4 regions of the Metabacillus indicus genome follow, and region 3 is predicted to be linked to each of the others. Evidence: riboswitches for the same ligand, from Rfam matches in the RefSeq annotation. Region 3 holds a riboswitch; each other region holds the start of a gene.
The links. Region 3 has a riboswitch for S-adenosylmethionine ahead of ACK1LH_RS09090 (YezD family protein). Riboswitches for the same ligand answer to the same signal wherever they lie in the genome.
Positions count from the first base shown of each region.

Region 1: another riboswitch for S-adenosylmethionine. It lies ahead of ACK1LH_RS01215 (LLM class flavin-dependent oxidoreductase); the one in region 3 lies ahead of ACK1LH_RS09090 (YezD family protein).
Region 2: another riboswitch for S-adenosylmethionine. It lies ahead of ACK1LH_RS04695 (MetQ/NlpA family ABC transporter substrate-binding protein); the one in region 3 lies ahead of ACK1LH_RS09090 (YezD family protein).
Region 4: another riboswitch for S-adenosylmethionine. It lies ahead of ACK1LH_RS18135 (methionine ABC transporter ATP-binding protein); the one in region 3 lies ahead of ACK1LH_RS09090 (YezD family protein).

Region 1 is NZ_CP176757.1:208,248-215,943, reverse strand. Features, by position in the region: gene ACK1LH_RS01235 (alpha/beta hydrolase) at 1-530, opposite strand, end outside; gene ACK1LH_RS01230 (UDP-N-acetylmuramoyl-tripeptide--D-alanyl-D-alanine ligase) at 846-2,213, opposite strand; gene ACK1LH_RS01225 (D-alanine--D-alanine ligase) at 2,313-3,398, opposite strand; gene ACK1LH_RS01220 (thioredoxin family protein) at 3,674-3,994, shown strand; SAM riboswitch class I at 4,052-4,158, shown strand; gene ACK1LH_RS01215 (LLM class flavin-dependent oxidoreductase) at 4,239-5,300, shown strand; gene ACK1LH_RS01210 (class I SAM-dependent methyltransferase) at 5,742-6,500, opposite strand; gene ACK1LH_RS01205 (DedA family protein) at 6,588-7,187, opposite strand; gene ACK1LH_RS01200 (hypothetical protein) at 7,318-7,696, opposite strand, start outside.
Region 2 is NZ_CP176757.1:925,695-933,390, forward strand. Features, by position in the region: gene ACK1LH_RS04680 (phytoene desaturase family protein) at 1-1,045, shown strand, start outside; gene ACK1LH_RS04685 (phytoene desaturase family protein) at 1,042-2,517, shown strand; gene ACK1LH_RS04690 (phytoene/squalene synthase family protein) at 2,510-3,343, shown strand; SAM riboswitch class I at 3,489-3,595, shown strand; gene ACK1LH_RS04695 (MetQ/NlpA family ABC transporter substrate-binding protein) at 3,663-4,478, shown strand; gene ACK1LH_RS04700 (protein adenylyltransferase SelO) at 4,771-6,225, shown strand; gene ACK1LH_RS04705 (phytoene desaturase family protein) at 6,286-7,696, opposite strand, start outside.
Region 3 is NZ_CP176757.1:1,812,566-1,820,261, forward strand. Features, by position in the region: gene carB (carbamoyl-phosphate synthase large subunit) at 1-2,495, shown strand, start outside; gene ACK1LH_RS09065 (dihydroorotate dehydrogenase electron transfer subunit) at 2,492-3,277, shown strand; gene ACK1LH_RS09070 (dihydroorotate dehydrogenase) at 3,271-4,206, shown strand; gene pyrF (orotidine-5'-phosphate decarboxylase) at 4,175-4,894, shown strand; gene pyrE (orotate phosphoribosyltransferase) at 4,891-5,523, shown strand; gene ACK1LH_RS09085 (hypothetical protein) at 5,559-5,819, opposite strand; SAM riboswitch class I at 5,991-6,096, shown strand; gene ACK1LH_RS09090 (YezD family protein) at 6,161-6,304, shown strand; gene ACK1LH_RS09095 (phosphoadenylyl-sulfate reductase) at 6,410-7,111, shown strand; gene ACK1LH_RS09100 (anion permease) at 7,166-7,696, shown strand, end outside.
Region 4 is NZ_CP176757.1:3,533,705-3,541,400, forward strand. Features, by position in the region: gene ACK1LH_RS18120 (M20 family metallopeptidase) at 1-74, opposite strand, end outside; gene ACK1LH_RS18125 (MetQ/NlpA family ABC transporter substrate-binding protein) at 94-924, opposite strand; gene ACK1LH_RS18130 (methionine ABC transporter permease) at 937-1,587, opposite strand; gene ACK1LH_RS18135 (methionine ABC transporter ATP-binding protein) at 1,577-2,608, opposite strand; SAM riboswitch class I at 2,872-2,976, opposite strand; SAM riboswitch class I at 3,063-3,168, opposite strand; gene ACK1LH_RS18140 (DUF4395 domain-containing protein) at 3,234-3,656, opposite strand; SAM riboswitch class I at 3,805-3,911, shown strand; gene ACK1LH_RS18145 (alpha/beta hydrolase) at 3,983-4,753, shown strand; gene ACK1LH_RS18150 (AAA family ATPase) at 4,783-5,517, shown strand; gene ACK1LH_RS18155 (YciI family protein) at 5,623-5,997, opposite strand; gene ACK1LH_RS18160 (Ig-like domain-containing protein) at 6,536-7,696, shown strand, end outside.

The DNA.
Region 1 (7,696 bases), 1.6 Mb from region 3:
TCACATTCTCCCTGAACAATCAGTACAGGTATAGTTATTTTCTCCAATAATGGACGAATATACCTGACGAGCTTCCTGAATTGCAGAGCTGCAGCAATCGGCGTTTCCATCACTTTTTTTCTGTATCTGATAAAAAGTTCATTCTTTGCGCCTTCTCCCCGGATGGCATCTGCAAGCAGCCCTTTCACATCAAGCAGCATCTGGCGAGGATTTAAGTAATGTGCAGCTGCACTAAGCAGCACAAGCTTTTCAACCGGATACCTCGAGGCCAAATACGCTGCAATCAAGCCGCCCATTGAAAAGCCTATGATATAGACCTCGGAACATTCTTCAAGCAAATCCCTGAGCTCATTTTCAGCGTGCGCAATCCATTCGCTGAATTCGATCCCCTTCAGGCTCGGCGTTTCTCCGTGACCCGGAAGCGTCGGCGTCTTCAGCACCCAGTCCGTCCGTTCCTGCAAATAGCTGACGAGAGGCTCCACTTCATAAGGAGCTCCAGTAAAACCGTGTATACAAAGGCATCCTTTCATATCACTCTCTCCCGAATGAACATATTTTTATACCGGGTTTTAAAAATAAGAGGATTGAAAAAAAAGAACCCGGGTATATAAAAAGTACCCTGGGTTACTATATTTCAAAACAAAAAGGAGCGTTCATCATGACCGTATTAAAAAACAGTGCATATGAAGTTGTAAGTGAGCTTACGCCGTATTCCATCGGTGTCGGACTTGTCGTACTCGTTATCTCTCCATTTATTTTCTGAACGTCATGGACCAAGGTCCTTCCCTCTTTCTTTTCGTGTTTCTCTGACAGACAAAAGAAGGACCGGCTGCTTTATTTCATAATTAGAGAAGAGCTTGAACAACCTCTTCAAGCTTCATTCCGCGCGAGGCTTTTACAAGAACAAGATCTCCCGCTTTCGCCGTCTGCTTCAGACTTTTAATGAGCTCCTGCTTATCCTGGTAGACGTGAATCACTCCGTCATCAAGATTCTTTCTTGCCCCTTCGGCTATTTCTGCCCCAAGATTACCGTATGTGAAAAGATGCTGCGTTTCGGCTGCATCGATTGTTTCGCCAACTTCACGGTGAAATTGAACCTGCATGTCATCCCCAAGCTCGAGAATATCTCCAAGAACAAGAATTTTCCGGCTGTATCCGTCCAAGTCGCCCGCAAGCCTGATGGCAGCTTTCATAGATGTCGGGCTTGCATTATAGGCATCATTGATAACGGCAAGGCCGCCTTCTGTTTTCGTCAATTCAAGGCGCATGCCCGTCATTTGAATATTCTTCAGCCCTTCGCTGATTTTCTCCTCTGTCACGCCAAGGAATTCAGCTGCAGCAATGGCAGCGAGAGCATTCCCGACATTATGCTTTCCAAGCACAGGCAGGAACAGTTCTTCCCCGCGTCCGCGAATGGTAAAAAACGTGCCTTTTTCTGTGTGTCTGATTCCCTCGGGAGAATACGTGTTTTCAGCAGAAGCTCCGAATGAAACCTTTTTATATGAAGCGTTCTGAACACGCTCTTCAAGCAGAGGCTCTTCCCCGTCATAGATCAGCACACCTTGGGGTTTGAGGCCGCTGACAATTTCAAGCTTCGCTTTTGCGATTCCTTCTCTTGAGCCCAGATTCATCATGTGGGATTCCCCTATGTTGGTAATGATCGCAGCATCCGGCTTTGCAAGATTTGAAAGCAGTTCAATTTCCCCGAAGTTGCTCATGCCCATTTCAAGCACAGCTACCTCAGTATCTTCCGTCATGCTGAGAATCGTAAGAGGCATGCCGATATGGTTGTTGAAATTCCCCTGCGTTTTGTGGACACGGTACGTTGTTGAAAGCAGTGCTGCCACCATATCTTTAGTGGTTGTCTTTCCATTGCTTCCTGTCACGCCTACAACTTTCAGGTTCAGCTGGTCAAGGTAGCTGCTTGCAAGGGTTTGAAGAGCTTCCAATGTGTCTTCAACCAGAATGACGGCACCTGAAGGAGGGTTCGGTTTTGAACGGTTCCAAAGAGTGGCCGCCGCTCCATCAGCAAGAGCCTTTTCGGCGAAATGATGGCCGTCGAAGTTTTCTCCGGCTATCGGCACAAACAGCGTGCCTGCTTCAATCTTTCTGGAATCCGTTGTAATGCCGTGGATCATGGTGTTTTCATGTTGGGGCGCAAGGCCTGATCCTCCCGCCATTGTCTGAATGTCGCGTAAAGAACGTTTAATCATGCGCTGTAATCTCCCTTCTTTTATGTAAACTTTGTTCAAGCCTTCTGGACAATGAATAAGAAACACTATTCTTTAATGAATAGTGTTTCCAGGCTTTCCTTAAAACGTGTGTTTAATTTGCTGCTTGCCTTCGTGGCGTTCAAGGGCAAGCTCGACAAGACGCCCGATAAGCTCAGGGTACTCAACGCCTGTATGCTTCCAAAGAAGCGGGAACATGCTGTATGGCGTGAATCCCGGCATTGTGTTCACTTCGTTGATCAGCGCTTTTCCGTCTTCTGTCAGGAAAAAGTCTGCGCGTACAAGTCCTGATCCGTCGATTGCCTTAAAGGATTTAATGGCAAGCTCTTTAATCAGTTCATATTCTTCTTCCGTAACCTGCGCAGGAATCATCATGTCCGTGTCGCCGTCTTCGTATTTCGCTTTATAATCATAGAATTCTTTTTTAGGAGCAACTTCACCGACAACCGAACAGATCGGCTCATCATTTCCGATGACGCCGATTTCAATCTCGCGTCCGATGATGCCTTCTTCAATGATGATCTTACGGTCATAATCAAATGCCTCTGCGAATGCTTTTTCAAGTGACGCACGGTCTTTGCATTTGCTGATGCCGACACTTGAGCCCAGATTGGCAGGCTTAACAAAGCAAGGATAACCAAGCTCCTGCTCCACTTTATCGTAAGCTTCTTCAGGCGCCTTTTTCCACTCGCTCTTAATGTAGGAAACATAGTTAGCCTGCTCAAGTCCTGCCTGGGCAAACAAGTTTTTCATGATCACTTTATCCATTCCTGCTGCAGACGCAAGGACACCGTTTCCGACATACGGAAGGTTCAGAAGCTCAAGCATGCCCTGAACAGTGCCGTCTTCACCGTTCGGTCCGTGAAGAAGCGGGAATACTACATCAATTTGTTCGTTCGTTTCATCTGCTTTTGCAGGGAAAAGATCCTGATTGAGCGCAACCGGAGAAACCGCTGTGCCATTTTGGCTGAACTGAAGCTCAGCAGGTGAAGCTGCCGGCTCAGTAAGCTTGGGTCCGCGGAACCATTCGCCTTTTTCGGAAATGTAGATCGGATGTATATCAAATTTATTCGTATCAAGTGCTTTTATAACAGCAAGTGCCGTCTGCAGGGAAACCTGATGCTCTGCGGACTTGCCTCCATATAATAATCCAACTTTAATTTTCATGCGGATATCCCCCTAAGAAAAGTTCATCTCTACTATATTATCACTTTCGGCCCAAATTGTTATAGCCCATCATGGATTTCTTTATAACATTCGGGCAAAGGCACAATTTGCGTCCTTTAAAGGCGTTTCCAATTTCAGTAAGGCAGGCGATGTAAGCGCGTTTGTCTTTATCCTGTTTTTTGCCGGCAATCATTGCGCACTTTTTCATGCATCAGGCATTTCCTGCATGCAAAACACCTGTTTTGTATTAAAATAAGGGCAAGGAGGTCTGATTCATGAAACCAATTACATCAGAAGAACAGTTCCAAACATTAATTACCCAAGATCAAGAGGTGCTAATCAAATTTTTCGCAGACTGGTGCCCTGACTGTACAAGAATGAATATGTTTATCGGCGAAATTATGGAATCCTATTCCTCATATGAATGGTATGAAATCAATAAAGATGAGTTCCCTGAAATTGCAGAGAAGTACCAGGTTATGGGGATTCCGAGCATCCTGATTTTTAAAAACGGCGAGAAGCTCGGACACCTTCACAGTGCGAATGCAAAGACTCCCGACCAGGTGACGGAGTTCCTTCAGGAGAAGCTGGGCTGATTTTTTAGAATTGACATACTAATCAAATTATTTTATGATACAACTAATTTCATACGTTTCTTATCAAGAGAGGTGGAGGGATATGGCCCTTTGAAGCCTCGGCAACGGATCTGACAGCAGAAACCGTGCCAATTCCAGCAAACAGTTTGTTTGAAAGATGAGAGCTAGAACTTGCACAGCAGAACCAGCCTCTCTTGTCTAACAAGAGGGGCTTTTTTATGCAGATTAGAGAGGGGATTCCGCAATGAAATACGGTTTTTGGCTGCCAATCTTCGGGGGATGGCTCAGAAATGTAGAAGATGAAAAAATGCCTCCTACTTACGCCTACGCAAAGGAAGTTATCCAAAAAGCAGAGGAGTGGGGCTACGACACCACCCTTATCGCCGAGCTTTACTTAAATGATATTAAGGGACCTGAGCATGATTCGCTTGAAGCCTGGACGACTGCTGCCGCTCTTGCCGCCGTCACAGAGAAAATTGAAATTATGACAGCAGTCAGACCCGGCTTCCACAACCCTGCTGTCACGGCAAAGATGGCAGCAAACATTGACCACATCAGCAATGGGCGGTTTACCCTGAACGTTGTTTCCGCCTGGTGGGAAGAAGAGGCACGGCAGTACGGCGGCATTTTTACAGAGCACGACGCGCGCTACGACCGGACCGAAGAATTTATTGAAGTCCTGAAGGGGCTTTGGGAAAAAGAAACGTTTACGTATCAGGGAAGGTTTTATGACCTGATGAATGCCCGCCTTTCACCGAAGCCGGTGCAAAAGCCTAATCCAATTCTCTATGCAGGAGGAGAAAGTCCGCGCGGAAAAGAAACGATCGCTGAGCATTGCGATGCTTATGTGATGCACGGGGGAACGGCAGACGAAATCAAAACGAAGATTGACGGCATGAAGCAGCTGCGGGCAGCACGCGGAAAAGAGCCCTTTCAATCGTTCGGAATGGCTGCCTACATCATCTGCCGGGATACCGAAGAAGAAGTGCAGCAGGAGCTGAAGCGGATAACAGATGTTAAAGAATCTTCCGCCTATGCAGGTTACAAAGACTTCACGACGAAATCCCAGCTTGAACAAAAGCTTGAGCTCTATGACTATTCGGTTTCAAACCGCGGGCTTCGTCCAAATTTGATTGGCACTCCTGAGCAGATTGCTGACAAGATCCTTGAGTATGAAGAGGCAGGACTTGATTTACTCCTCCTCCAGTTCTCGCCGCAGCTTGAAGAAATGGAGCGCTTTTCATTACAGGTCATGCCGCTTGTGGAAAAGAAACGGAAAGAAAGCACGTTTTCATCGTTAACTTGATTGATTGACGCAGAAAAACGCTTGGATCTTATTTGCCAAGCGTTTTGTGCGTTATTTTCAATTTAGCACTTAACGTACCCGTTCCCTTGCGCTCCAGTCACTTGCTTTCCGCGGGGAGTGCCTGGAGCCTCCTCGCTGCGCTTGCGGGGTCTCCAGCGCCCTCTTCATCCCCAGAAAAGCGGAAGCGCCCGTTTTGCTCCGGCAGTCAGATAAGAAATCACCCGAAAAGTCCGGTTTTGACTTTTTGGGGGATTTTGTTCTGACAGAGGAGCCTGAGCGCTGCAGCTGGACAAGGAGTCAAGTGCCTTCCGATTCAGTCCACTTTATTTTCTGGATGTATTGGCTAAAAACTGTAATCAATCAACTGTCAGCAAAAACCACCGAGGCACCAATTTTCCGGGACTTTAACCAGTACCGCCCTTCAGCCCTCTTCCCTTTTCATCATTCCGGTTTTACAGCTTCAAACGTAATCGTCTGCCGGTCATGCTCCGGTGCTGCTCCATATGTATAGTCCGCAGAAATTACAATGTCTGTAAAGCCGAGGCGTTCTAGTACCAGCTTAAATTCCTTCACTCCGTACCACCTCATGGCAAACCTCTGCAGCTCGGTTTCTGAAAGCTTTCCGTCTTTCCACTTTTCATACTTCAGATAGGTCACGGAATACTGCTCAAGCACGCTGTACTCAACCTGCTTTGCCTCCATTGTGATGATGTGCTGATCGGGCGTTTCCCACATGCTGGTGAACACCTGATTCAGCTGCTTTTCCGGCTGCAGGTCAAGATCCAGAATAAGTCTGCCGCCCTCTGTTAAATGCTCATAAAAATTCTTCAGCGCATGAACAGATTCCCTCCGGTCTTCAATCAGCAGAAATGTGCCTGCAGGCAAAATAATCGCCTCGAATTTGCCCGGAAGCTTAAATTCACTCATGCTTGCTTCTGTGAGCACTGGACGAAGTCCCCTTTCCTCACATCGCTTCCGGCATGAATCAAGCATATACGCAGAGTTATCTAAGCCTTCAATGGCGAATCCATCCTCGAGCAAAGGAATGTACACTCTTCCGGACCCCGCACCCGGCTCAAGGATTCTCCCCTTCACTTCACGCAGACGTTCCCGGTAAAACTCAAGATCGCCAAAGGAATGGCCCACCGGCTTGTCTAAATCATATACTTCTGTTGCTAGCTTGCTGTACTGGCTGAACATTCATATCCCCCTTGCCGCGCATTCTACTATTATTAATAGCCCTAAACGCATCCAACATACATTTAATCAAACGTTTGTTTAATTCGCTTAGATTCTCTTTTCTCCTGCTTCATTTTTTTTCATTAAATAATAGCCAATGCCTGCAAGCGTCATAATGAGAATCATCGGCAGCACGTACGGCTCTGCATTTTCTTTGATCTGTGTCCAGTTTGTGCCAAGCTGAATGCCCATATATAAAAAGAAAACAGTCCAGGGAATCATGGCTGCAGCCGTGTATACGGTGAATCTCCATAGCGGCATTTTCCCAATCCCGGCAGGAATGGAGATGGCATGCCTCACAACTGGGATAAATCTTGCCGTGAAAATAACGCCCGCTCCGTATTTTTCAAACCATTTTTCAGATAGATCCAGATGGTGGCTGCTGATGAAAAGATATTTTCCAAACTTCTCAAGAAAAGGTCTTCCTCCGTAATACCCCATCCAATAAAGAAAAAGCTGCGCTAAGGTTCCGCCGACAACTCCGGCGATGACAGCTCCTGTAAAGTCTACCCGGCCGAGTGAAATCAAATATCCTCCGTAGCCAAGCACAATTTCACTCGGAATGATTTCAATCATCAAACCGAGCGCAATCCCGTAATAACCAAGATCTGCAAGCGTCTCAAGCAGTGAGTAAATTAGCTCCTTCATAATGGCTCCTTTTCTCTTCATATTTCAGCAGCCTGTGCGGCCAAGCCTTTCACACATATATATGCTTGTTCCTCTTCCTCTAATCTCTTAAAAACTGAAAAAAGCAAACCGGAAACGGTCTGCTTTCTCTTTATCTTGTCATCACCGATTTGGCAGCGGCACCTATGAGAATAAACCATCCTAACACTAATAGAAGTGCTCCAACCCCCATCAGGCCTCCGTGGTATGCAAGCGCCTGTTCTCCTCCAAATTTGAATATTACTGCGATAAATTCATCCCGAACGGCCGGAATAAACAGAAGGACTGCAGCAAGACCAATAGCAGCATATCCGCCAAGGAGGCCAAAGCGGTAAAAAATACTTCCAAGCACAAAGAACATGGCCTGAAGAAAGAAGCAAATGGCAGTATCCACATAAAAATTCGTCAAATACGGGAACTCACTTTCAAGGATCATCGATAGGTAGAACAATTTCAGCTCGCCTGGTCCAAAGGCTTCCATCGCTTCGAGC
Region 2 (7,696 bases), 890 kb from region 3:
ATTGACGGTTACCAAATCACTTTACGATGTTCTATCTCAGTATTTTAAAGACGAACGAGTCAAATATGCCTTTACGTTTCAGTCCAAGTATCTTGGCATGTCACCATGGGAATGTCCAGGCGCATTTTCGATCCTTTCTTTTATGGAGCATGAATATGGAATTTTTCATCCAAGAGGCGGAGTAAACCAGCTGTCAAAAGCAATGGCAGCTGTGCTTAAAGAGCATGGGGGCACGATCCACCTCGGAAAAGGAGTGAAAAAACTGCTGCTCCAAGGCAAGGATGTGAAAGGCGTCATTCTTGAAGACGGAACGACAGCAGCTGCTGATGAAGTCGTCATCAACGGCGATTTCGCCCACGTTATGTCAAATCTCGTTGAACCGGGTACATTAAAGAAATTCTCAAAAGAAAAACTGGAGAAGAAAAAATACTCCTGTTCAACCTTCATGATCTACCTCGGTCTCGATAAAAAATATGATCTGCCTCACCATACAATCGTTTTTTCTGAAGATTATAAGAGAAACGTAGAGGAAATCACGAAAACCCTCAAGCTGTCAGGGGATCCGTCCATCTATATTCAGAATGCGGCTGCAACAGATGATACTCTGGCGCCTGAAGGCAAGTCTGCGCTTTACATACTTGCCCCGGTACCAAACAACTTCAGCAATATTGACTGGGAACAGCATCAGGAAGAGTTCCGGGAACTGGTGTTTGAGACAATTGAACGGAAAACGCAGTTTAAAAACTTGAAAAATCATATTGAAACGGAAAAAATCATTACGCCGAAGAACTGGGAAGAAGACATTCTTGTCTATAAAGGAGCAACCTTTAATTTAGGCCATCAGCTGACACAGATGATGGTGCTCAGACCCCACAACAAATTTGAAGAGCTGAACAACTGCTGGCTTGTCGGAGGAGGAACTCATCCGGGCAGCGGGCTTCCAACCATCCTAGAATCAGCAAGGATCACGACCAATGCCATATTGAACGAAACCAGTCATGCTGTACCGATCAAATCTGAAAAGAAATTGGGGAATGCACTATGAAAATTGCAATAGCGGGCGGCGGCATTGGCGGGCTTATTTCAGCTCTGATGCTCAGGAAAAAAGGATATGAGGTCAGTTTGTTTGAAAAGAGAGACAGACTTGGAGGAAGGCTTGCCTTTACAGAAGAGCAGGGGTATAGGATTGATGAGGGCCCGACAATTGTTCTTTTGCCGGAAATGCTCACATCCATTTTGAATGAAGCAGGAATTAGCCGTGATCAGTACGAATTAATCAATATCAATCCGCTTTATAAACTGCACTTTAAAGACGGATCTTCGTACACGAAATATAATTCCATTGAACGGCAGATCCAGGAGATAAAGGAGAACTTTCCGGGAAATGAAGAGGGCTTCGTTCAGTTCATGAAAGACATGGAAATCCGCTTCAACCTTGGTAAGGACCAGTTTCTCGAGAAATCCTTTCACGATAAGCGAACGTTCTGGACGCGCAACAACCTGAAAACGCTCGTGCACCTGAAAGCTTATAAATCTGTAAACAACTCGTTAAAAGCCTATTTTCAGGATGAGAGAATCCGGCAGGCCTATTCCCTGCAGACACTTTATATTGGAGGCAATCCGCTTGATTCACCGGCCCTTTATTCGCTCATTTCATTCAGCGAGCACAAGCATGGCATTTATTATCTGAAAGGCGGTTATGCTTCTCTTGTAACGGTTCTTGAAAATGCCCTTCTAAATTCTGGCGTAAAGGTGATGAAAAATGCTAATGTTGAAAGAGTAGTGACAGAGGGCGATCAAGCAGCGGCTTTGATTGTAAACGGAGAAGAAGTCAAGGCGGATGCCTTTGTTTTAAACGGCGATTTTCCAGGCGCATCAAAGATGATTCCAAAGGAGTCAATGCCTGCAAGAAACTATACGGCGTCATCCAGCTGTGTTCTGCTTTACTTCGGACTGGACAAAGTCTACACGGATTCACCTGTGCATCAGTTTTTTATGGGCTCGAATTTTCAGCAGCATATGAAAGAAATCTTTGAAACGAAAGAAGTTCCGTCAGATCCTTCCATCTACGCATTTCATCCTTCTGTAATCGATTCCTCACTTGCACCCGAGGGCCACGGCGTTTTATATGCACTTGTGCCGGTGCCATCAGGCAGTTCGATCAACTGGGGGGAACAGGAAGGTTTTGTTGAAAAGGTTATTGATCAGCTTGAAGAAAGAGGATTTCCCGGTCTCAGAAAGTCAATCCAGTGGAAAAAAGTCAGAACACCGGATGACAAAGAAATGGAAGGACTCTTTCAGGGAGGAAGCTTCGGCATCGCTCCGACTTTGTTCCAATCCGGCGTGTTCAGACCGCAGGTTAAACCATCCAAGCTCACAAACGTTTATGCAGCAGGAGCTTCGATCCACCCCGGAGGCGGGATCCCAATCGTTATGCAGGGGGCGAAGCTGATGGTTTCTGCCATCTTATCCGATCATCAAAACAAAGAGAGGGAAGGAGTGAGTCTGAGTGGTTGATTTAAAACAGGCCTATCAGCAATGTGAAGAAGTCATCCGGCATCATTCTAAAACTTTCTATAAAGCTTTTTCGCTTCTGCCTCCTAAAAAAAGAAAAGCAGTGTGGGCTGTATACGCCTTCTGCAGAATCGTCGATGACATCGTAGACGAGGGAGAGAGGCCAAGTGAAGAGTTAATGGAATTCACGGCTGAATTCGACTCTTTTCTAAGAGGGGATTACTCTAAAGATAATTTCATGTGGGTGGCCCTGCACGATACATTCACCAATTACGATATGGATGTGGAAGCCTTCCGGGACATGATTAAAGGCCAGGGAATGGATCTTGTCAAAATCCGCTATCAGTCTATGGAAGAAGTGCTTGATTATTCGTATCACGTTGCAAGCACAGTCGGCCTCATGCTTTTGCCGGTGCTTGCTCCGAAGAAGACAAACGTTCTTCGCGAAGGGGCTATCGCTCTTGGACTCGGCATGCAGCTGACGAACATCCTCAGGGATATCGGAGAAGATCTCGAACGCGGCCGCATTTACGTCCCTGAAGAGGTAATGGCAAAACATAAAATGACCGAATTTGATCTGCAGCAGCAGAAGGTAACCCCTGAATTTATCAGAGTGTGGGAGCATCTTGCCGCAGAAGCGGAAAAGCATTACGATACAGCGATGCTGACTATGCATGAATATCCTCTGCATTCCCGCGCACCTGTGAAAGCTGCCGGACACTTCTACCGTGCAATCCTTAATAAAATCCGCTTGAATGACTACAATGTGTTCGGTGAGCGGAATTTTGTGTCAAGTGAAGAAAAACATGCGATTCTTTCGCAAATCTGATTTTGAACACAGCTCAGCGCTGCACCGTCTTCATCGGGACGGTGCTTTTTGGCAGTCTGTTAATCTCACTATTTTGATTATTCTAAAATAATGATTGACAGAACCCATTACGCAGTATAAGATTACGTTATTCAATTTAATAGCTTGCTTATCAAGAGTGACTGAGGGAACAGGCCCTGCGACGTCCGGCAACCTCCTTAAATGGAACGGTGCTAAATCCTGCAGAATGTCCTTCATTCTGAAAGATAAGTCGTCATATATACGATTCCTCTTTCTGAATGAAGGAGGAATTTTTTTATTTATTTAGGGGGAAAAAGACATGAAGAAAATGGTGTTGGCATTATTAGTAGCAGGAGCGGGAATCCTGTCTGCGTGCGGCGCAGAGGAAACTAACGGAGAGAAGAAAGAAATTAAAATCGGCGCATCAGCCGGTCCCTACACAGATATGGTGGAACTGGCTATTAAACCCGGTCTTGAAAAAAAGGGATATGAAGTTGAGGTGGTTCAGTTCAACGATTATATTCAGCCCAATAATGCCCTGGGCAATGATGAACTCGATGCCAACCTCTTTCAGCACAAAATTTACATGGAAACATTTGCTGAGCAAAGCAAACTGGAACTTTCGGAAATTATCACAGTGCCGACGGCTCCAATGGGATTGTACTCAGACAAGGTAAAGAAGATTGATGAAGTCAAAGATGGCGCGTCAGTCGCTATTCCGAACGATCCGACGAATGCTGCCAGGGCGCTTCATATTCTGAAGGACGCAGGACTGATTCAGTTAAATGAAGAGGTCAGCCCGCTTCAAGTATCTGAAAAAGATGTGACAGAGAATCCTAAAAAACTGAAGTTCCTTCCGATTGAAGCTGCGCAGCTTCCAAGAGCTGTAGAAGATGCCGACCTATCTGCCGTGCCGGGGAACTTTGCCCTTGCGGCTAAAATGGACCTTGCGGATGCGGTGACTCTGGAGAATATGAATGACGTGCACCGCAATCGTGTTGTGATGAATACAAAAGACGCAGAATCTGAAATCGCTGAGGATATTAAAGACGTTGTTGAATCAGACGAGTTTGAGAAAGCGATAGACAAAGATTTTAAAGGATTCGGAAAGCCAGAGTGGATGGAAGGGAAATGAATAGAGCAGAATGAAAACAGTCCGTTTCGGGCTGTTTTTCTGATGGAAATTATAAAAAATGGGCTGTAAAAAACATTAAAACGTGTTCTGCGTCCAGCTCCACCGCCTAGATCCTCTGTCAGAACAAATCCAGCAAAAAAGTCAAACCCGGACTTTTCTGCCGGATTCTTATCTGCCTATCGGATCTGTTCAAGGCGCTTGCGCTTTTGTTCTTTCTTGAGTAATTCCGCTTCCTCTGAAATAATTGAGTCATAACAGAAAATAACCAAATAAGGATAGAAAAGGAGACAGGATGAAAAAATTAACCAGCGGATGGAACTTTGACAACAGCTACATGCGTCTTCCGTCACTCTTTTTTGCCAGTCAGAAACCGGCTCCGGCAAGTTCTCCTGAGATTGTGCTATTCAATGAAAAACTGGCTGCTTCTCTCGGGCTCGGTGCTGACACATTAAAAAAGGATGCGGACGTTTTTGCAGGAAACCGGATTCCGGACGGTGCAGAGCCGCTTGCACAAGCATACGCAGGTCATCAATTTGGCCATTTTACTATGCTTGGCGACGGCCGGGCAATCCTGATTGGTGAACACCTGACGCCGGATGAAAGACGAATCGATATTCAGCTGAAGGGCGGAGGAAGGACAAAATTCTCCCGGGGAGGCGATGGCCGGGCTGCTCTTGGTCCGATGCTTCGGGAGTACATCATAAGTGAAGCCATGCATGGCCTTGGCATCCCGACGACACGGAGTCTTGCAGTGATCACAACGGGAGACCCTGTCATCCGGGAATCATTTTTGCCTGGTGCGGTTCTGACCCGGATCGCTTCAAGCCACATCAGGGTTGGCACCTTCCAGTATGCGGCTAACTGGGGAAGCATAGAGGATTTAAAGGCGCTTGCTGACTATGCAATTAAGCGGCATGATCCGGAGATTGATGAAAGTGAAAACGCCTATCTGTCTTTTTTAAAGAAAGTGATTGACAGGCAGGCTGACCTCATTGCGAAATGGCAGCTTGCAGGATTTATTCACGGTGTCATGAACACCGACAACATGACAATCAGCGGAGAAACGATCGATTACGGACCATGTGCCTTCATGGACACATATGATCCGGAAACCGTATTCAGCTCCATTGATGTAAACGGTCGCTATGCATACGGCAATCAGCCTTACATCGGCGGCTGGAACCTTGCGAGACTGGCAGAATCACTTTTGCCGCTGCTTCATGAGGATGAGGAAAAGGCGGTTGAGATCGCGCAGGATGCCCTCTCAGCGTACAGTGATTTATATAAGCAGAACTGGCTTAATGGAATGAGGGCAAAATTAGGATTGTTCCATCAGGAAGAAGAGGACGGATCTCTCGTTCAGGAATGGCTGAAGATGATGCAGAAGCATCGTGCGGATTACACAAATTCATTCAGGTCGCTCACGACTGGTTCATACGGGGACTCTGCCCTGTTTCAATCAGAGGAGTTCGGAAAGTGGAACCGTCTTTGGGAAGAGCGGCTGGGCAGGCAGACGCAATCAAAAGAGGATTCGCTGCAGCTGATGAAAAACAGCAACCCCGCAGTCATTGCCCGCAATCACCGGGTAGAAGAGGCGATTGCAGCCGCGGCAGATGGAGATTACAGTGTGACTGAGAAGCTGCTGCGTGTATTGGAAAATCCTTATGCGTACTCCCCGGAACAGGAAGAATACTGCAAGCTTCCTCCGAGTGGCGACCAGCCTTACAAGACTTATTGCGGTACGTGAAATCATAAAGCAGCAATGAGCTAATAAAAAACTGTTTCCCGCATTCAGGGAAACAGTTTTTTAGTTTCTGTACCTCGAAGCAACAGCCTCTCCGACGTTCATTCCGCTCAAGGTTACCATTGGTGAACCTCCTCCGGGATGGGTGCTGCCGCCAACGAAGGAAAGATTGCGGATGTCTTTTGAAAAATTGGAAGGGCGGAGGAAGGCATCCATTTTTCTGTTGGCTGAGATGCCGTAAAGAGCTCCGCGGTATGCTCCGAAGGTGTCAGCGATTTCAAGTGGAGTTATCACTCTTTCACAGGCAAGCGCGTTTCGGATCTCAAGTCCTTTTGCCTCCAGAATATCATAGATCCGTTCCTTGTAGGCTTCTGCATCGACAGCAAGCTCTCCCTCTCTTGTAAGAGCAGGGGCATTGACAAGGATGAACAGATTATCTCCTGCCGGGGATACGCTTTTGTCCGTATAGGAGGAATTGCTGATGTAGATGGTCGGATCGCTGCTGTACCGATGCTCCGAAAACAGATCAATAAATTCCTCTTTATAATCCTTTGAGAAAAAGACATTATGATGCAGCAGCTCCCTATGTCTTTTTTTCAAGCCGGCCAAAATAACAAATGCAGAGATGGACGGCTGGTAGCTGTCGCGCTTGGAAACTTTAAATCCCGGACGGTGCTGTTCGTCAACAAGTTCAGGATAAGCCTGAAGCAGATCGGCATTCATGATGACCTCATCAGCCTGAAAAGATCGTCCGTCTTCAAGGAGAACAGATGACACCTTCTTATTTTGCACTTGAATCCTTTTCACCTTCGACCCGAAATGAAACCGCACGCCAAGTTTTTCTGCAGCCGCTTTAAATCCTTCTGCAATTTTCACATTCCCGCCTTCTGCGTAAAAAACACCCTGCACAAGCTCAAGGTAAGCAATCATTGAAAACGTGGCAGGAGAGATGTACGGAGAGGAACCGATATATGTTGCATACCGGTCAAATGCCTTGATCAGCTCAGGGTTTTTAAAATATCTGCCGAAAAAGTGATGCATGGACTCGAGCGGCCGGACTTTCAGCAGCGCTGTTCCAAGGGAAGGTGAAAGGTAGTCTGCAAATGACTCAAACATTTTTGGGAAAAAGTGCGTTTCCGACAGTTTGTATAATCTTGTGATTTCTTTTAGAAATTCATCATAATGCTGTGCGGCGAACGGATCGATTTTCTTCAGCTGCTCTTTCATGGCGGCGGAATCGCTTGTAAAATCAAAGACCGTTCCATCACTAAAAACGTTGCGCGTATGAACATCAAGCTTTTTCATGTTCAGAACGTCACTCATCCTCATGCCTGCTTTTGAAAACACTCGGTCAAAAACCTGTGGCATGGTAATCGTATTTGGACCAAAGTCAAAATGATAGTCTAAAAGGGAAACAGGCATCAGCTTTCCGCCTGCATGCCTGTTTTTCTCCACCACATCCACATGAAAGCCT
Region 3 (7,696 bases):
TCGGCATTCATACAGGCGACTCCATCGTAGTTGCACCAAGCCAGACGCTTAGCGACAGAGAGTATCAGATGCTCAGGAACGTTTCACTTAAAATTATCCGCGCACTCGGAATAGAAGGGGGATGCAATGTCCAGCTTGCGCTTGATCCGCACAGCTTCCAGTACTACATCATTGAAGTGAATCCGCGTGTAAGCCGGTCATCAGCGCTTGCATCTAAAGCAACAGGCTATCCGATTGCGAAGCTTGCGGCAAAAATTGCTGTCGGACTGACTCTTGATGAAATGATGAACCCGGTAACTGGCAAAACGTATGCGTGCTTTGAGCCGGCTCTTGACTACATCGTCACAAAAATCCCGAGATGGCCGTTTGATAAATTTGAGTCAGCCAACCGCAGACTCGGAACGCAGATGAAAGCTACCGGCGAAGTGATGGCGATTGGCAGAACGCTTGAAGAATCCCTGCTTAAAGCCGTCCGTTCACTTGAAGCGGATCAGTACCATATCGATCTGAAACATGCAGCCGATTTCAGCGATGAAAAGATTGAAAAGCGAATCCGCAAAGCAGGAGACGAGAGGCTGTTCTATCTTTCTGAAGCGATCAGAAGAGGCGTATCAATCGAGACGATTCATGAGTGGAGCGGAATTGACCTATTCTTCCTTGTGAAAATTGAAAATATCATCAAGTTTGAGCGTGTCATTGAAGAAGCGAAGTTTGATGCCATCACCCTTGAAAAAGCGAAAAAGATGGGCTTCTCTGATATCGCTGTTGCTGAACTTTGGAAAACAACAGAGCGGGAGGTATACAAATTCAGAAAACAGCTGAACTTGTTCCCGGTCTATAAAACAGTTGATACGTGCGCAGCAGAATTCGAATCTGAAACACCTTACTTCTACGGCACGTATGAAGATGAGAATGAATCAGCTGTTACAGAAAAAGAAAGTGTGATTGTCCTTGGTTCAGGGCCGATCCGAATCGGGCAGGGTGTAGAATTCGACTATGCAACCGTGCACTCCGTATGGGCCATTAAAGAAGCCGGATATGAAGCGATTATCATCAACAACAATCCTGAAACCGTCTCAACCGATTTCAGCATCTCGGATAAGCTTTACTTTGAGCCGCTGACGGCGGAAGATGTGATGCACATCATCGAACTTGAAAAGCCTAAAGGGGTAGTTGTTCAGTTCGGGGGACAGACAGCGATAAACCTTGCGGATGAACTTGAAGCAAGAGGCGTCAAGATTCTCGGAACATCTCTTGAGGATTTGGACCGTGCGGAAAACAGAGATAAATTTGAGCACACATTAAACACACTCGGCATCCCTCAGCCTCTTGGAAAAACGGCGACATCTGTAGAAGAGGCGGTTGCCATTGCTTCATCCATCCGCTATCCGGTTCTTGTCAGACCGTCATATGTTCTCGGCGGACGTGCGATGGAAATCGTGCATGAGGAAACTGATCTGCTGCATTACATGAAAAATGCTGTAAAAGTAAATCCGCAGCACCCGGTACTGATCGATAAATATTTAACTGGAAAAGAAATAGAAGTTGATGCGATCTCAGACGGCAAAAACGTCTTTATTCCTGGAATTATGGAGCATATCGAGCGTGCAGGGGTCCACTCCGGAGATTCCATCGCGGTTTATCCTCCGCAAACACTGACGGAAGATATCAAAAAGACAATTACTGAACGGACAATCGCACTTGCAAGGGGATTAAACATTAAAGGGCTTCTGAACATTCAGTTTGTCATCTATAAAGATGAAGTATTTGTCATCGAAGTGAATCCAAGATCTAGCCGCACGGTTCCTTTCTTAAGCAAAATAACAGGCGTGCCGATGGCAAATCTTGCAACGAAGGTGATACTCGGCAAATCATTGCCGGAGCTTGGGTATGAAACGGGCATTCAGCCTGAAAGCGAGGGCGTCTATGTCAAAGTGCCGGTCTTCTCTTTTGAAAAGCTGCGCAGAGTGGATATTACGCTCGGCCCTGAAATGAAATCGACAGGCGAAGTGATGGGAAAAGATTCAACCCTTGAAAAAGCTCTTTATAAAGGCCTGATCGCATCAGGAATGAAAGTGCAGAATTACGGACAGGTCCTTCTGACAATCGCGGACAAAGATAAAGAAGAAGGTCTGGAGGTAGCACGCCGCTTCAGTGCAATCGGCTATCAGATCATGGCAACAAGCGGAACAGCCGGCTACCTGCATGAGAACGGGGTAGAAGCGAGAATCGTCGGCAAAATCGGCAGCGAGTCTCCTACTATGCTGGATATTATCCGCACGGGCGAAGCCCAGTTCGTTATCAATACACTGACCAAAGGAAAACAGCCGCAGCGCGATGGCTTCAGAATCAGACGCGAGTCGGTTGAAAACGGCATCCCGTGTCTCACATCACTTGACACAGCAAAAGCGATTTTAAGAGTTTTAGAGTCAATGACTTTCTCAACAGAACAAATGCCAAAACGAGTAATCAGCAAAGAGGTGACGTACGCTTGATCCGAAAAGAATGGATGATCATTGCCGGACAGAGAGAAATTGCTGAGGGAATTTATGAGCTTACATTAAAAGGGAGTCTGGTCGACGAGATGAACCAGCCCGGCCAGTTCGTTCATATCAAGGTTTCAAGTGCAGCATCTCCTCTTTTAAGAAGACCGATCAGCATTGCAAAAATAGAGAAAGAAAAGCGGGAATTCACGATGATCTACCGGGCAGAGGGAGCGGGCACGAAGCTCCTCTCTGCAAGGAAAGAAGGAGAACTGGTCGATGTGCTCGGCCCGCTTGGAAACGGATTTGATCCAAAAAGCCTGAATCAGGGAGATACAGCGCTTCTTGTCGGAGGCGGCATCGGAGTCCCTCCTTTATACGAGCTTTCAAGACGTCTGCTTGCAAAGGGTGTTAACGTCCGCCACGTACTCGGTTTCCAGTCTGCGGATCAGGTTTTCTATGAAAGTGAGTTTAAGAAACTCGGAGAAACCTATATTGCGACGGCAGATGGTTCATACGGGACGAAAGGGTTCGTCACAGACTGCATCAAAGAGCGCAGCATCGATTTTGACGCTCTTTTCGCATGCGGTCCGACCCCCATGCTTTCAAGCCTCCAAAATCTTTTTCCTGACAAGCCTGTTTTTCTCTCTCTTGAAGAAAGAATGGGCTGCGGAATCGGCGCATGCTTTGCATGTGTGTGCCATACAGCAGATGACCCGAATGGCACATCTTACAAAAAAGTGTGCACCGACGGGCCGGTATTTAAAGCAGGAGAGGTTGTGCTGTCATGCTGAATGTTGAACTTCCGGGACTTTCACTCAAAAATCCGATTATGCCTGCATCAGGCTGCTTTGGCTTCGGAAAAGAATTCGCAGGCCTTTATGATCTGAACAAACTTGGAGCCATCATGATTAAGGCAGCAACGGCCGAACCGAGATTTGGAAATCCGACGCCGAGGGTGGCTGAAACAGAAGCGGGCATGCTCAATGCAATCGGCCTGCAAAACCCCGGACTGAAAGGTATCCTTGAAAATGAACTTCCCTGGCTTGAGTCATTCGATGTGCCGGTTCTTGCAAATGTGGCGGGCTCAGCAGAAGAAGATTATGTAGAAGTCGCAAGAGAGATCAGCAGGGCGAAAAATGTTCACGCGCTTGAACTGAACATTTCCTGTCCGAATGTGAAAACCGGTGGAATTGCTTTCGGTACAAACCCCGAAATGGCAGCCTCCCTTACGCGAGCAGTTAAAGCTGTGTCAGAGGTGCCTGTTTATGTCAAGCTGTCACCGAACGTCAGCAATATCACGGAAATTGCCAAAGCGATCGAAGCGGCTGGAGCAGATGGATTAACGATGATCAACACGCTCATCGGAATGAGGCTGGATTTGAAAACAGGAAAGCCGGTTCTTGCAAACCGAACAGGAGGATTATCCGGTCCTGCCATCAAACCGGTAGCCATCCGCATGATTCATGAAGTCAGCCAGGCTGTATCCATTCCTATTATCGGCATGGGCGGTGTTCAGACAGCAGAAGATGTTCTTGAATTCATGTATGCGGGGGCAAGCGCCGTAGCCGTAGGAACAGCCAACTTTGTAAATCCATTCGTCTGCCCTGAAATCATTGAAGAACTGCCTCATGTCCTTAAAAAATATGGGTTTGACCACATTACAGAATGCATTGGAAGGAGCTTTAAGCATGAACGAGAGACCGCTGATTATCGCGCTTGATTTTAAGGATGCTGCGGAAACAGGAGAATTCCTGAAAAAGATGTCCGGACAAAAGCTGTATGTAAAAGCAGGCATGGAGCTCTTTTACCGGGAAGGTCCTGCAATCATCGATCAGCTGAAATCAGGCGGACATGAGATTTTCCTTGATCTTAAGCTCCATGATATTCCCGAAACAGTGAAAAAAGCGATGAGGGGTCTTGCCGGACTCGGAGTCAATCTGGTCAATGTGCATGCTGCCGGCGGCAGTGCCATGATGGAATCTGCAATGGAAGGTCTTGAGGCCGGAACACCTGCAGGCTCCAAGCGTCCCGCCTGCATTGCTGTCACTCAGCTGACAAGCACATCGGCAGAGATGCTGAAGAAAGAATTGCTGATCGGCAACAGCCTTGATGATACGGTGCTAAGCTACGCTAAGCTTGCGGCGAAAAGCGGCCTTGACGGTATTGTCTGCTCTTCTCTGGAGGTGCCCCGCATCTACAGCGAGCTTCCAGCCTCGTTTATGACCGTAACACCCGGCATACGCATGAGCGGAGATGCAGTAAATGACCAGGTCAGGGTGGCAACTCCTGAAAAAGCGAGAGAGCTTGGGTCAACCGGAATTGTGGTCGGACGGAGCATCACTAAAGCACCGGATCCGCTTGCGGCCTATACTCAAATGAAAAACGCCTGGGAGGGACTGCCTGTATGAACCATCAAATTGCAGAACAACTGCTGACAATCGAAGCTGTATTCCTTAGCCCGAATGATCCGTTTACATGGTCAAGCGGGCTCAAATCACCGATCTACTGCGATAACCGCCTCACGCTTTCTTATCCGGAAGTAAGAAAAAACATTGCAGAAGGCCTGTCGGCTCTGATCAGAGAGCATTATCCCCAAGCTGAAATGATAGCAGGCACGGCTACTGCAGGAATTCCTCATGCTGCATGGGTAAGTGATCTTCTGAATCTGCCGATGTCCTATGTGAGAAGCAAGCCAAAGGGACACGGAAAGGGCAATCAGATTGAAGGAAAGATCCGGGAAGGACAGAAAGTGGTAGTAGTGGAGGATTTGATTTCAACCGGAGGAAGCGTTATTACGGCGGTCAAAGCCCTTAGAGAAGCCGGATGCGAAGTGATCGGCGCTGTATCCATTTTCACATATGAACTGCAAAAAGGGACAGAGATGCTTGAGGAAGAAGGCATTCATTCCGTATCACTGACGGACTATTCATCTCTGATTGAAACAGCTCTGAAAAAAGGCTCCATTCAAAAAGAAGACTTAGCCAAGCTGAAGAAATGGCGTGAAAATCCATCGTCAGAAGAATGGCTGAACGTATAAATGATAAAGGCATCAGAAGCAGCTGATGCCTTTTTTTATTTCCATATCAGCACGCTTCCGGAAAAAGCCAGTGTGCTGATCAGCAAAAAGCCAATTCTGAATCCTTTTTTCTGCCAGGGTGCAGGCAGCAGCTTCCCGCTGAGTTTAAATCCCGCAGAACCGAGCATTCCGAAACACTTCATCACTCCGCGTTCCTCTTTCATTTTTTCAAAAATGGCTGGGTCATCAATCTCCATTGCCGCATAAGCTAATGAAAATCCGCCTAACGCATAAAAAACGGCAGCTGCACTTAACAAGATAAAAATAACTCCCACCTCCCGGACGAACTATAGTACACCTTATTCCGGCGCTGTATATCTAGCACTTTTTTATCAATAGTTCCTAAAAAGAGTCGTTTTTTTAATTCCGATAGAAAAACTAAGGTTGACAGTGACTGCAATTGTGATAAAATTTAGAAAAATATAATAAACTTATCCAGAGAGGCGGAGGGAACTGGCCCGGTGAAGCCCGGCAACCTGCATGCGTGCAAGGTGCTACATCCAGCAAAATGAAACCCATTTTGGAAGATAAGGTTGATGCCTGAACAGTCTTTCAAACCGGAAGGCTTTTTTTAATGGGAAAGAAACGGGGGACCACTGTGGGTACTGATCAAAAACTTGACGCGGTCATCGACAGGCTGAAGGAAATGCTGAACACAATGAGCTATGGTTCTGTGACACTGATCGTTCAGGACGGAAAAGTGATTCAGCTTGAGAAAAATGAAAAAATAAGAATGAAATGAAAAATGCTGACTGGATAAACTGGAGGCATTTTAACGAAAGCGGGCTCCTGTCCTACTATTAAAAGCTTTTTGTACAGGACCTGAAAAAGTGAGGAGAAGACCAGCATGCTTACGTATAAAACATGGCAGGAGCATGAACAGACTTTTGAAACAGACGACGGGTACAGCGGCGCATTGAATGTGCTGAACTGGGCTTACGGCCATTACGGCGAAGAGATTGTCTATGCCTGCAGCTTTGGCATTGAGGGCATTGTTCTCATTGACCTGATTTCAAAAGTAAAACCGGATGCGTCGATTGTGTTTCTTGATACAGATGTTCATTTCAAGGAAACATATGAAACCATTGAACGTGTAAAAGAAAAGTATCCCAAGCTCCGAATTACGATGAAAAAACCAGCCCTTACCCTTGCAGAACAAGCTGAACAGCATGGAGATAAGCTGTGGGAAACAAATCCGAATCAGTGCTGTGCAATCAGAAAGCTTCAGCCGCTGAATGAAACACTCTCTCAGTCAAAAGCGTGGATTTCAGGGCTTCGGAGAGAGCAGTCTGAAACAAGGAAAAATGTGCAATTTATCAATAAAGACGACAAGTTTCAGTCGGTAAAAGTCTGTCCTCTCATTCACTGGACGTGGAAAGATGTCTGGCGCTATGTTCATAAAAATGACCTCCCTTATAATCCGCTCCATGATCAGGGATATCCGAGCATCGGCTGTTTCCACTGCACGCAGCCTGCGTTCAGTGCAGATGATCTGCGCTCAGGCAGATGGAGCGGCCAGGGCAAAACAGAATGCGGCCTGCATGGATAAGGAGGGATTGCGGTGCTTGAACTGGGTGCGCTTGCCATCAGTCTCTTTTTCGCCATGAATATTGGAGCGAGCGGGGCCGCTGCTTCCATGGGAGTAGCTTACGGTTCCGGTGCAGTTCCGAAAGCCCGGCATGCCCTTTTTATATGCGCCATCGGTGTTTTTGCAGGCGCGTATCTTGGCGGGGGAGAGGTTGTTAAGACAATAAGTGCCGGAATTATTCCGCAGGATATCATTGATGTGAAAGTTGTTCTGATCATTATTTTGTCTGCGACAAGCTCGCTGTTTCTTGCAAACCTGCTGGGAATCCCGCTTTCAACAAGCGAGGTGACGGTTGGAGCCGTTGTGGGAGTGGGAGTTGCCTATCAGATCCTATTTATTAAATCACTGATGATTATCATGATGTTCTGGGTGATTGTTCCTGTCGCAGCTTTCGGAATTGCCTGGCTGTTCGGCAAAGGGCTTTATAAAGTGCAGCATAAACCGTTCTTTAAAGACCGTCCGCTCCTTACAGGCATCCTGATACTGGCAGGATTTTTCGAGGCTTTCTCAGCTGGAATGAACAATGTGGCAAACGCAGTAGGGCCG
Region 4 (7,696 bases), 1.7 Mb from region 3:
TTCAGGTACTCTGCCTTTCTTGATTCGATTTCATCAATGATCTGCTCTTTAAGCGTAACAGCTGCTGTGCTCATGCTCTTTCCTCCTCAATGATTATTCTCCAATTTCACTTAGAGGGACAAACGTCGGAATCGTGGCTCCATCGTATTCTTTTTCAATAAATTCAGCCGTGTCTTCCTCCTGGTAAAGCTCAACGATGCGTTTCAGTTCTTTGCGGTCCTTGTCTTCTGTGCGTGTTGCGATGATGTTGATATAGGGTGTGGCTGTGTCATCTTCATGGAAAATAGAATCCTTGATCGGGTTAAATCCTGCATCAACAGCAATTCCGTTGTTGATGATAGAACCTGCTACATCGGGAAGAACACGCGGTGTCTGGCCTGCGACGACAGGCACGATTTCAAGGTTTTTAGGATTTTTGACGATTTTATCGAGAGATCCGTTGCCGTCAAAGTCTTCAGGAAGTTCAATTAAACCGGCTGCCTGAAGAAGAAGGAACGCTCTTCCCATGTTTGTCGCTTCATTCGGAACTGCAATTTTTCCGCCTTCCGGAATGTCTTCAACAGATTTGTATTTATCCGAGTAGAGGCCAAGAGGTGCGATGACCGTTGTTCCAATAGGAGTCAGGTCAAGATTGTGTTCTTTTTTGAAGGCATTAAAGTAAGAAATCGTTTGAAACGCATTGGCATCCAGCTCGCCTTCTGAAAGCGCAAGATTCGGCTGTACATAATCTGAAAATCTGACAATCTCAATGTTGATGCCTTCTTTTTCTGCCTTCTTGGCAACAAAATCCCAGATGCGGTTATCAGATCCGCTGACGCCGATTTTCACATCCACCTCTTCTTTTCCGCTAGCTGTTTTATTTCCGCATCCCGCAGCAAAAGCGGCGAGTGCTGCAATCAGTGTTAAAATAATCCATTTTTTCATCATTGTTCTCTCCTATCGTCTTCTGATTTTTTTCGATAAAATGTTTCCTGAAGTCTGAAGTCCCTGAACAAGGACAACAAGAATGGCCACTGTAATGATCATGACAACCGTGTCAAAGCGCTGGTAGCCGTATGTAATGGCGAGATCTCCAAGTCCGCCTCCGCCGACAGCCCCTGCCATCGCAGATGCACCGACAAGTCCCACTGTCGCAATCGTCAGACTGAGAACAAGTGAGCTTAATGCTTCAGGAACAATAAACTTAAAGATGATCTGGGTCGGCGTTGCACCCATTGCTTCTGCCGCTTCAATGACTCCCGGGTCCACTTCAAGCAGCGAGTTCTCTATTAATCTGGCAATATAGGGTCCTGCGTAAAAGACAAGCGGCACAACAGCTGCAGCTGTTCCGATCGACGTTCCGACAATCAGTCTCGTCAGCGGAACAATCGCCACCATCAAAATGATGAACGGCACAGAGCGGAAAAGATTCACAATCCCGTTCAGGATGTTAAAAATAATGGCGTTTTCCCATAGATGTCCCTTTCGGGTGATGACCAGCAGCACGCCGAGCGGAAGGCCGATCAACGTGGAGAAAAGCAGGGAAAAACCGGTCATTGCGAGTGTTTCGACTAAAGCATCGATTATTTGCTGAGAATCAACTAGCATGTGCATTCACCTCTTTCACTGATACGTTCTCCTGGTTCATCACCAGAAGCGCTCTTTTTATTTCACTTTCCGTTCCCTGAAGTTCAACGATTAAATGTCCAAATGGAATCCCCTGAAGCTCCGTGATGTTGCCGAACAGCACGTTGATATGGAGGTCAAATCGTTTCGCAATCTGCGAAAGCAGCGGCTGACCTGAGGATTTTCCGACAAAATTAATTTTGAAAATCTGTCCCTGGCTGTTTTCTTCCTGAACAAGTTTCAGAACCGATTCAGGAATCGAATCATTCAGAACAGAGCTGACAAAGTTTGAAGCGGTTTTTGTTTTTGGATTTGAGAAGACCTCAAACACAGAACCTGATTCTATGATTTTTCCGCCTTCGATCACGGCTACTGTATCGCAAACCTCTCTTATGACTGACATTTCATGCGTGATCATGAGAATCGTAATGTTGTATTCCTCGTTGATTTTTTTCAAAAGCTTCAGAATCGAAGCTGTCGTCTGAGGATCAAGTGCCGAGGTAGCTTCATCGCACAGAAGAATGGATGGCTGGGTAGCAAGTGCCCTTGCAATTCCGACGCGCTGTTTCTGGCCGCCTGATAACTGATCAGGGTACTGATTCGCTTTGTCCTCAAGTCCTACAAACGAGAGCAGCTCAGCAACCCGCTCCTTAATAACTTTCGGCGAGGCCTTTGAGAGAAGCAGCGGCATCGCCACATTTGCATAGACTGTCTTTGAATTAAGCAGATTAAAGTGCTGAAACACCATGCCGATTTTCCGTTTGACTCCGCGCACATCCTTTTTGGAAAGCGCCGTTAAGTCGAGACCATCCACGATGATCTGCCCTGCAGTTGGACGCTCGAGCAGATTCACTGTGCGGATCAGGGTGCTTTTTCCGGCTCCGCTAAAACCGATGACTCCGCATATTTCCCCTTTTTTCACTTCCAAATCAATGCCGTCAAGAGCTTTCACTTCATTGCCGCCGCTCCCGTATACCTTTGTGACACCTTTAAATTCAATCATGTATGTAACCTCCCATTTATTTGCAAGAACAAAAGCGCAAGCGCCTTGGTCAGATCCGATAGGCAGATAAGAATCCGACGGAAAAGTCCAGGTTTGACTTTTTTGACGGATTTGTTCTGACAGAGGATCTAGGCGCTGGAGCTGGACGAGGATAACTTAGTTATGTTATCCACAGACTTTTACTCTTTATAATTTCATTAACAACAAAAAACCCTCTTCTATCCGACAAGAAGAGGGCATGGCATTACGAATCACCGGTTCTCTTCTCATCTCCCAGGCTATCGCCTGCTGGAATTGGCACAGTACTTTTTCGAAAGTCCGCTGCCGAAGCATCATGGGGCCAGTCCCTCCGCTTCTCTGGATAAGAAAATCATGATTTAGTTTTAAACAAAAATAAAAACCTCTCCCTGAAAGACAGGAAGAGGCTGGATCTGCAAAAAAAGACCGTTCGCTCTTCTCATCTCTCAGGCTGCACGCCTGCTGGAGTTGGCACAGTTCTCATAATGAGTCCGCTGCCGAGGTTTCAAAGGGCCATATCCCTCCACCTCTCGTGATAAGAAGCTATATTTTCGATGTGTCTTACTTTACTCCGGTATTTTCTGAAAGTCAACACTTTTTTAAAAAATCAGTTGGACTGTTTAGAAAGTCTGCGGTATTTATACTGCTGCCACTGAAAACGGATAAAGCAGCCGATGCAAAAACCGAGAATCGCGACAAATGCAGCAATGGCAACCATCGCAGTCGCCGCATAGGCTAGCGCCGTCCAGTCAAGCATGTATCCGGCAAACCCAAGGCTCAGGCAGATCACTGCTATCACCTGATTAAACTGCTGCTGATCAAAATCTTCCTGTATATAGGCTGAAGGCTCTTTTTTCAAAAAGGTGCCGGCAGCTTTCATAATCGGGTTTACTTTAAACAGCAGTCCCATAATTCCCGCCGTAAGAGGCACCAGTAAAAAAGCGCCCATGCCGCTGATCAAGAATGCTGCAGCGGATAGCACAATCACCCATTGATTAACTAATACTAAAGGTTTTGGAATGGTTTTCACACTAAAACCCACCTGTCTGATTGGAATATAAGTATTTTACTCCAGGGAACCAATTTTGTGAAGAGGATTGCTTCAGGAAGTGATTGACAGTTATCTCTTCATCATGATAAGATCGTTAAAACCAACTAAACCAATAAGAATTAAATATAATCTATCAAGAGTGAACGAGAGATCTGGCTCCATGACTTCACAGCAGCCGCCGCTTGCCGGAAAGGTGCTCCAACCAGCAAAGCACGATGCTTTGGCCGATAAAGACAAAACCCTCTCTTGTCAGCTGTAAGCAGGAGAGGGTTTTTTAGTTCAGAATTGATTGGGAGGAAATGATGATGACGAAGAAACATGTGCCTGTCCTTGCAGGAGCTGAAAGTTTTTTTCATAAAGGAAATGAGATCGGCATTCTTCTGTGCCACGGATTTGCCGGTACTCCCCAAAGTGTTGGCGAGCTCGGAAAACTGTTGGCCGCAAAGGGATATACCGTTTATGCCCCGCGCCTGAAAGGCCACGGAACCACTCCCCTAGACTTTGAAGACTGCTGCTTTACAGACTGGATTCAAAATATCGAAGAAGCTTATAAAAAGCTTAAAAAAGTGTGCCGCAGAATCTTTGTTGCAGGACAGTCCATGGGCGGAATTTTAGCGGCTCACCTTGCCTGCAGACACCAGGATATTGACGGCCTGATCACCATCAATGCTGCACTCAGTGTTCCGGGCTATGAGGTTTTTCAGCACGAGATCGAACCCCGTTTTATTCCAGAAGGAAAACCGGATATCAAAGCGGACGATATAGAAGAAATTACGTATGAAGCCGTTCCGATTAAAGCCGTACACAACCTGCTGACGCTCATTAAAACAACGAAGCCCGTGCTGTCTGAAGTAACCTGTCCGACCCTGATTTTCAAATCAGAAGAAGACCATGTTGTTCCGGCCTCAAGCTCAGATGTTCTTTTCCATGCCATCTCATCTCCTTTCAAACAGATGGTCAGCCTCACGAATTCCTATCATGTGGCCTCAATGGATTTTGATAAGGACGTCATTGCAGAAAAAACAGCCACCTATATTGAACTTTGCTGCAGCCGGGAGTATAAATTGTCTGTCTGAATCTGCTAAACTGTAGGCAGGTGATGTACATGTTCTTAAAATCAATCAAACTGCTGAAAGAGAATATCCCCTCTTCTAAAAAATATCCCTTTTCCATCCCTGCCATTTCCGGTATGGATGAACTGAGACTGACCAGCCCTGTTACTTTTTTTGTCGGTGAGAACGGCTCGGGCAAATCGACTCTGATGGAGGCCATTGCCTATCAGTGCGGCTTTAACACTGCAGGCGGAAGCCACCATCTCTACAATCCGAGGAGCTCGCAGTCTGACCTTGGCGATTATATTCGGCTCGGGTGGATGCCTAAAGTAAAGAATGGATTCTTTCTCAGAGCAGAATCCTTTTACCAATTTGCCTCCCATCTTGAAGAACTCAGTGAAGACCCTTTATCAGGAGATGTCTTCGGTGCATACGGAGGAAAATCACTGCACGAACAGTCCCACGGCGAGTCGTTTTTGTCCCTTTTCCTGAACCGCTTCGGCAGCAAAGCCATTTATCTGCTTGATGAGCCGGAGGCAGCCCTGTCCCCGTCAAGGCAGCTGACCCTCCTCCGCGTCCTTCACGATTTGACGAAAAACGGAGACACTCAGTTCATTATTGCCACTCATTCCCCTATCCTGCTTGGCTTTCCGGATGCTGACATTCTGAGCTTTGACGATGAACAAATTACAAAAAGGACGTACGAAGATACGGATCACTATCAAATTACGAAATACTTTCTGGAAAACCGGGAGCGGTTTTTGGAGGAGCTATTTAAGGAGGAATAAAGAAAGGGAGCTCCACGGAAATTGGAGTTCCCTTTCTCTTAATCGTTTGGAGTTCCAGCTGTGGGAGCTCCATTCTGTTCACCAGTTACACTTTATCAAGGCAGCTCATTTTTCATTCTTAAAGAAATGAACAGGACGGACTTCTATCCGCCAGCCGAATTCTTCCCCTTTGCTGATTTGCGTCGTTGGATGAAGAGAGGCCATTTTAATTGCTTCATCCATACTTTCTGCTTCAAAAACAAATACACTGCCGATCAGATCTTCCGTTTCTTTAAAAGGACCATCTGTTACAAGAACCTGTCCATTTACGCGGCGCAGGCTCTTAACTTCAGATTCAAGGCCTGCATCAAGAAGCACCTTACCGCTTTCATAAAAATTTTCAATAACAGGCTGGCATTCACTCATAACCGCCTCAATTTCTTCTCTTGGCCGTGCATTCATTTTTTCAGGGCTGAAATAGCCCATACATAAAAATATCATGATTTTCTCTCCTTTAGCACCCGAATTTCCAACTAAAACTACAACTGTTGACCACAAATGGACTTGGACTGAAAGTGTAAGAAAACCTCCTAAAGCTATCAAAACATCAAACTTTTTATAACCTTCTCTACCATTTCAATATTCAGCTTCCATTCTCCTCTAATGAAAAAAAAACAGCTTCTCCTTCACAGACAAAGAAAGAGTTAGAACCGTTGCTGCTTAAGCATGCACAAATCTCTGGATGTTACAAAAAATCCTAGGTCATACTTCCCTCTTTTCATCCTTCCATAAAACAAAGAACATCTGAATCTTCTCAGAATCTCTTAAATCACGTTATGTTTCAAGCCGAAAACAAAATATCTGCACTCTATACAAAATTTCCTTCCTAACAAATGACTGCAATTAAAGATAGAATAGTCAAATCAAATGAAAGCGTTACCAAATTGTGGGGTGAAGGCTATAGTTCTATAAGACTAGATGACATTCAACTATTTAAAACGTTTCGTGCAAAGAAAAAATCAAATCAGGAGATGAATACATGACAAGAAAGCCTAAAGCAAAGAGGATACTGATTTTTTTACTGGCCATTCAAATGCTCATATTCAATGCCGGGTTACTAACAGGCCATACAGAGGGACCAAGCAAGAATGCGGCCGGAACTGCTGCAATGCAGACTATTACATCCATGACTCCGGCCGGCGAAACTTCTATTAAAGTAGGATTTGACGGCGGTGCGGGATTTCAATTTCCAACCTTCAACAATGGGGCGGCGTTCAATGACGTAAAAGATGATATTGCCCTTTTTGTGAAACAGAATAATGAGTGGGTTTCAATTGATAACAATCCGGACAGCGGATGGATCTACGACTCTAATTTCGGAAACTGGTGGGAAGGTCCGGGCGGCTACTGGTTTAATCCGGTAGAAGAAACTACGCAGGTGAAAGTGGCTTCCAAAACAAATCCAGGCGTTTTTGTTGAGTATACATTAAACGTCACTCCGGCCGTGCCTCAGCCAATTACAGCCATGTCACCGGCTGGAGCTACTTCACTTGATGTATCACCTTCAGGCGGGGTTGGGTTTGAATTTCCTAGGTTTAACAACGGGGCTACCTTTAAAGATGTAAAGGATGATATTGCCCTCTTTGTAAAGCAGGATGGTGACTGGATTTCAATCGATAACAATGCAGCAAGCGGATGGATCTACGATACGAATTTCGGAAACTGGTGGGAAGGTCCGGGCGGCTATTGGTTTAATCCGGTAGAAGAAACCACGCAGGTGAAAGTGGCTTCCAAAACAAATCCTGATGTGTTTGTTGAATACACGCTGAAGGTTACGGTGCCGGTTAGAAATTCCTTTAAGATCACAAATTTTGACGGCAGATCAACTTTTGAAGCGGATCAAAACGGGGCAATCGGCCTGCCTATACCTAAAATAGACGGCGGCTCCGCGATCAAAAGTGAAGTCGATAAATTTGTCTATGAAGTGAAGGTTGATGATGAGTGGGTCAATATCCTTGAATCCAATTTGACTAAATTCAGCTATTCTTCCAATGGATACAACCGGATGTCTTCTGCCAATCAGTGGGGATACTGGGTGGATTACATCTTTGGACTTTGGTTCCAGCCTATTCAGGAGGACATGGATTTCCGTATTGGCTATCCGCTGAATGGAGAAAAAGGCGGAGAAATCGGAGACAAC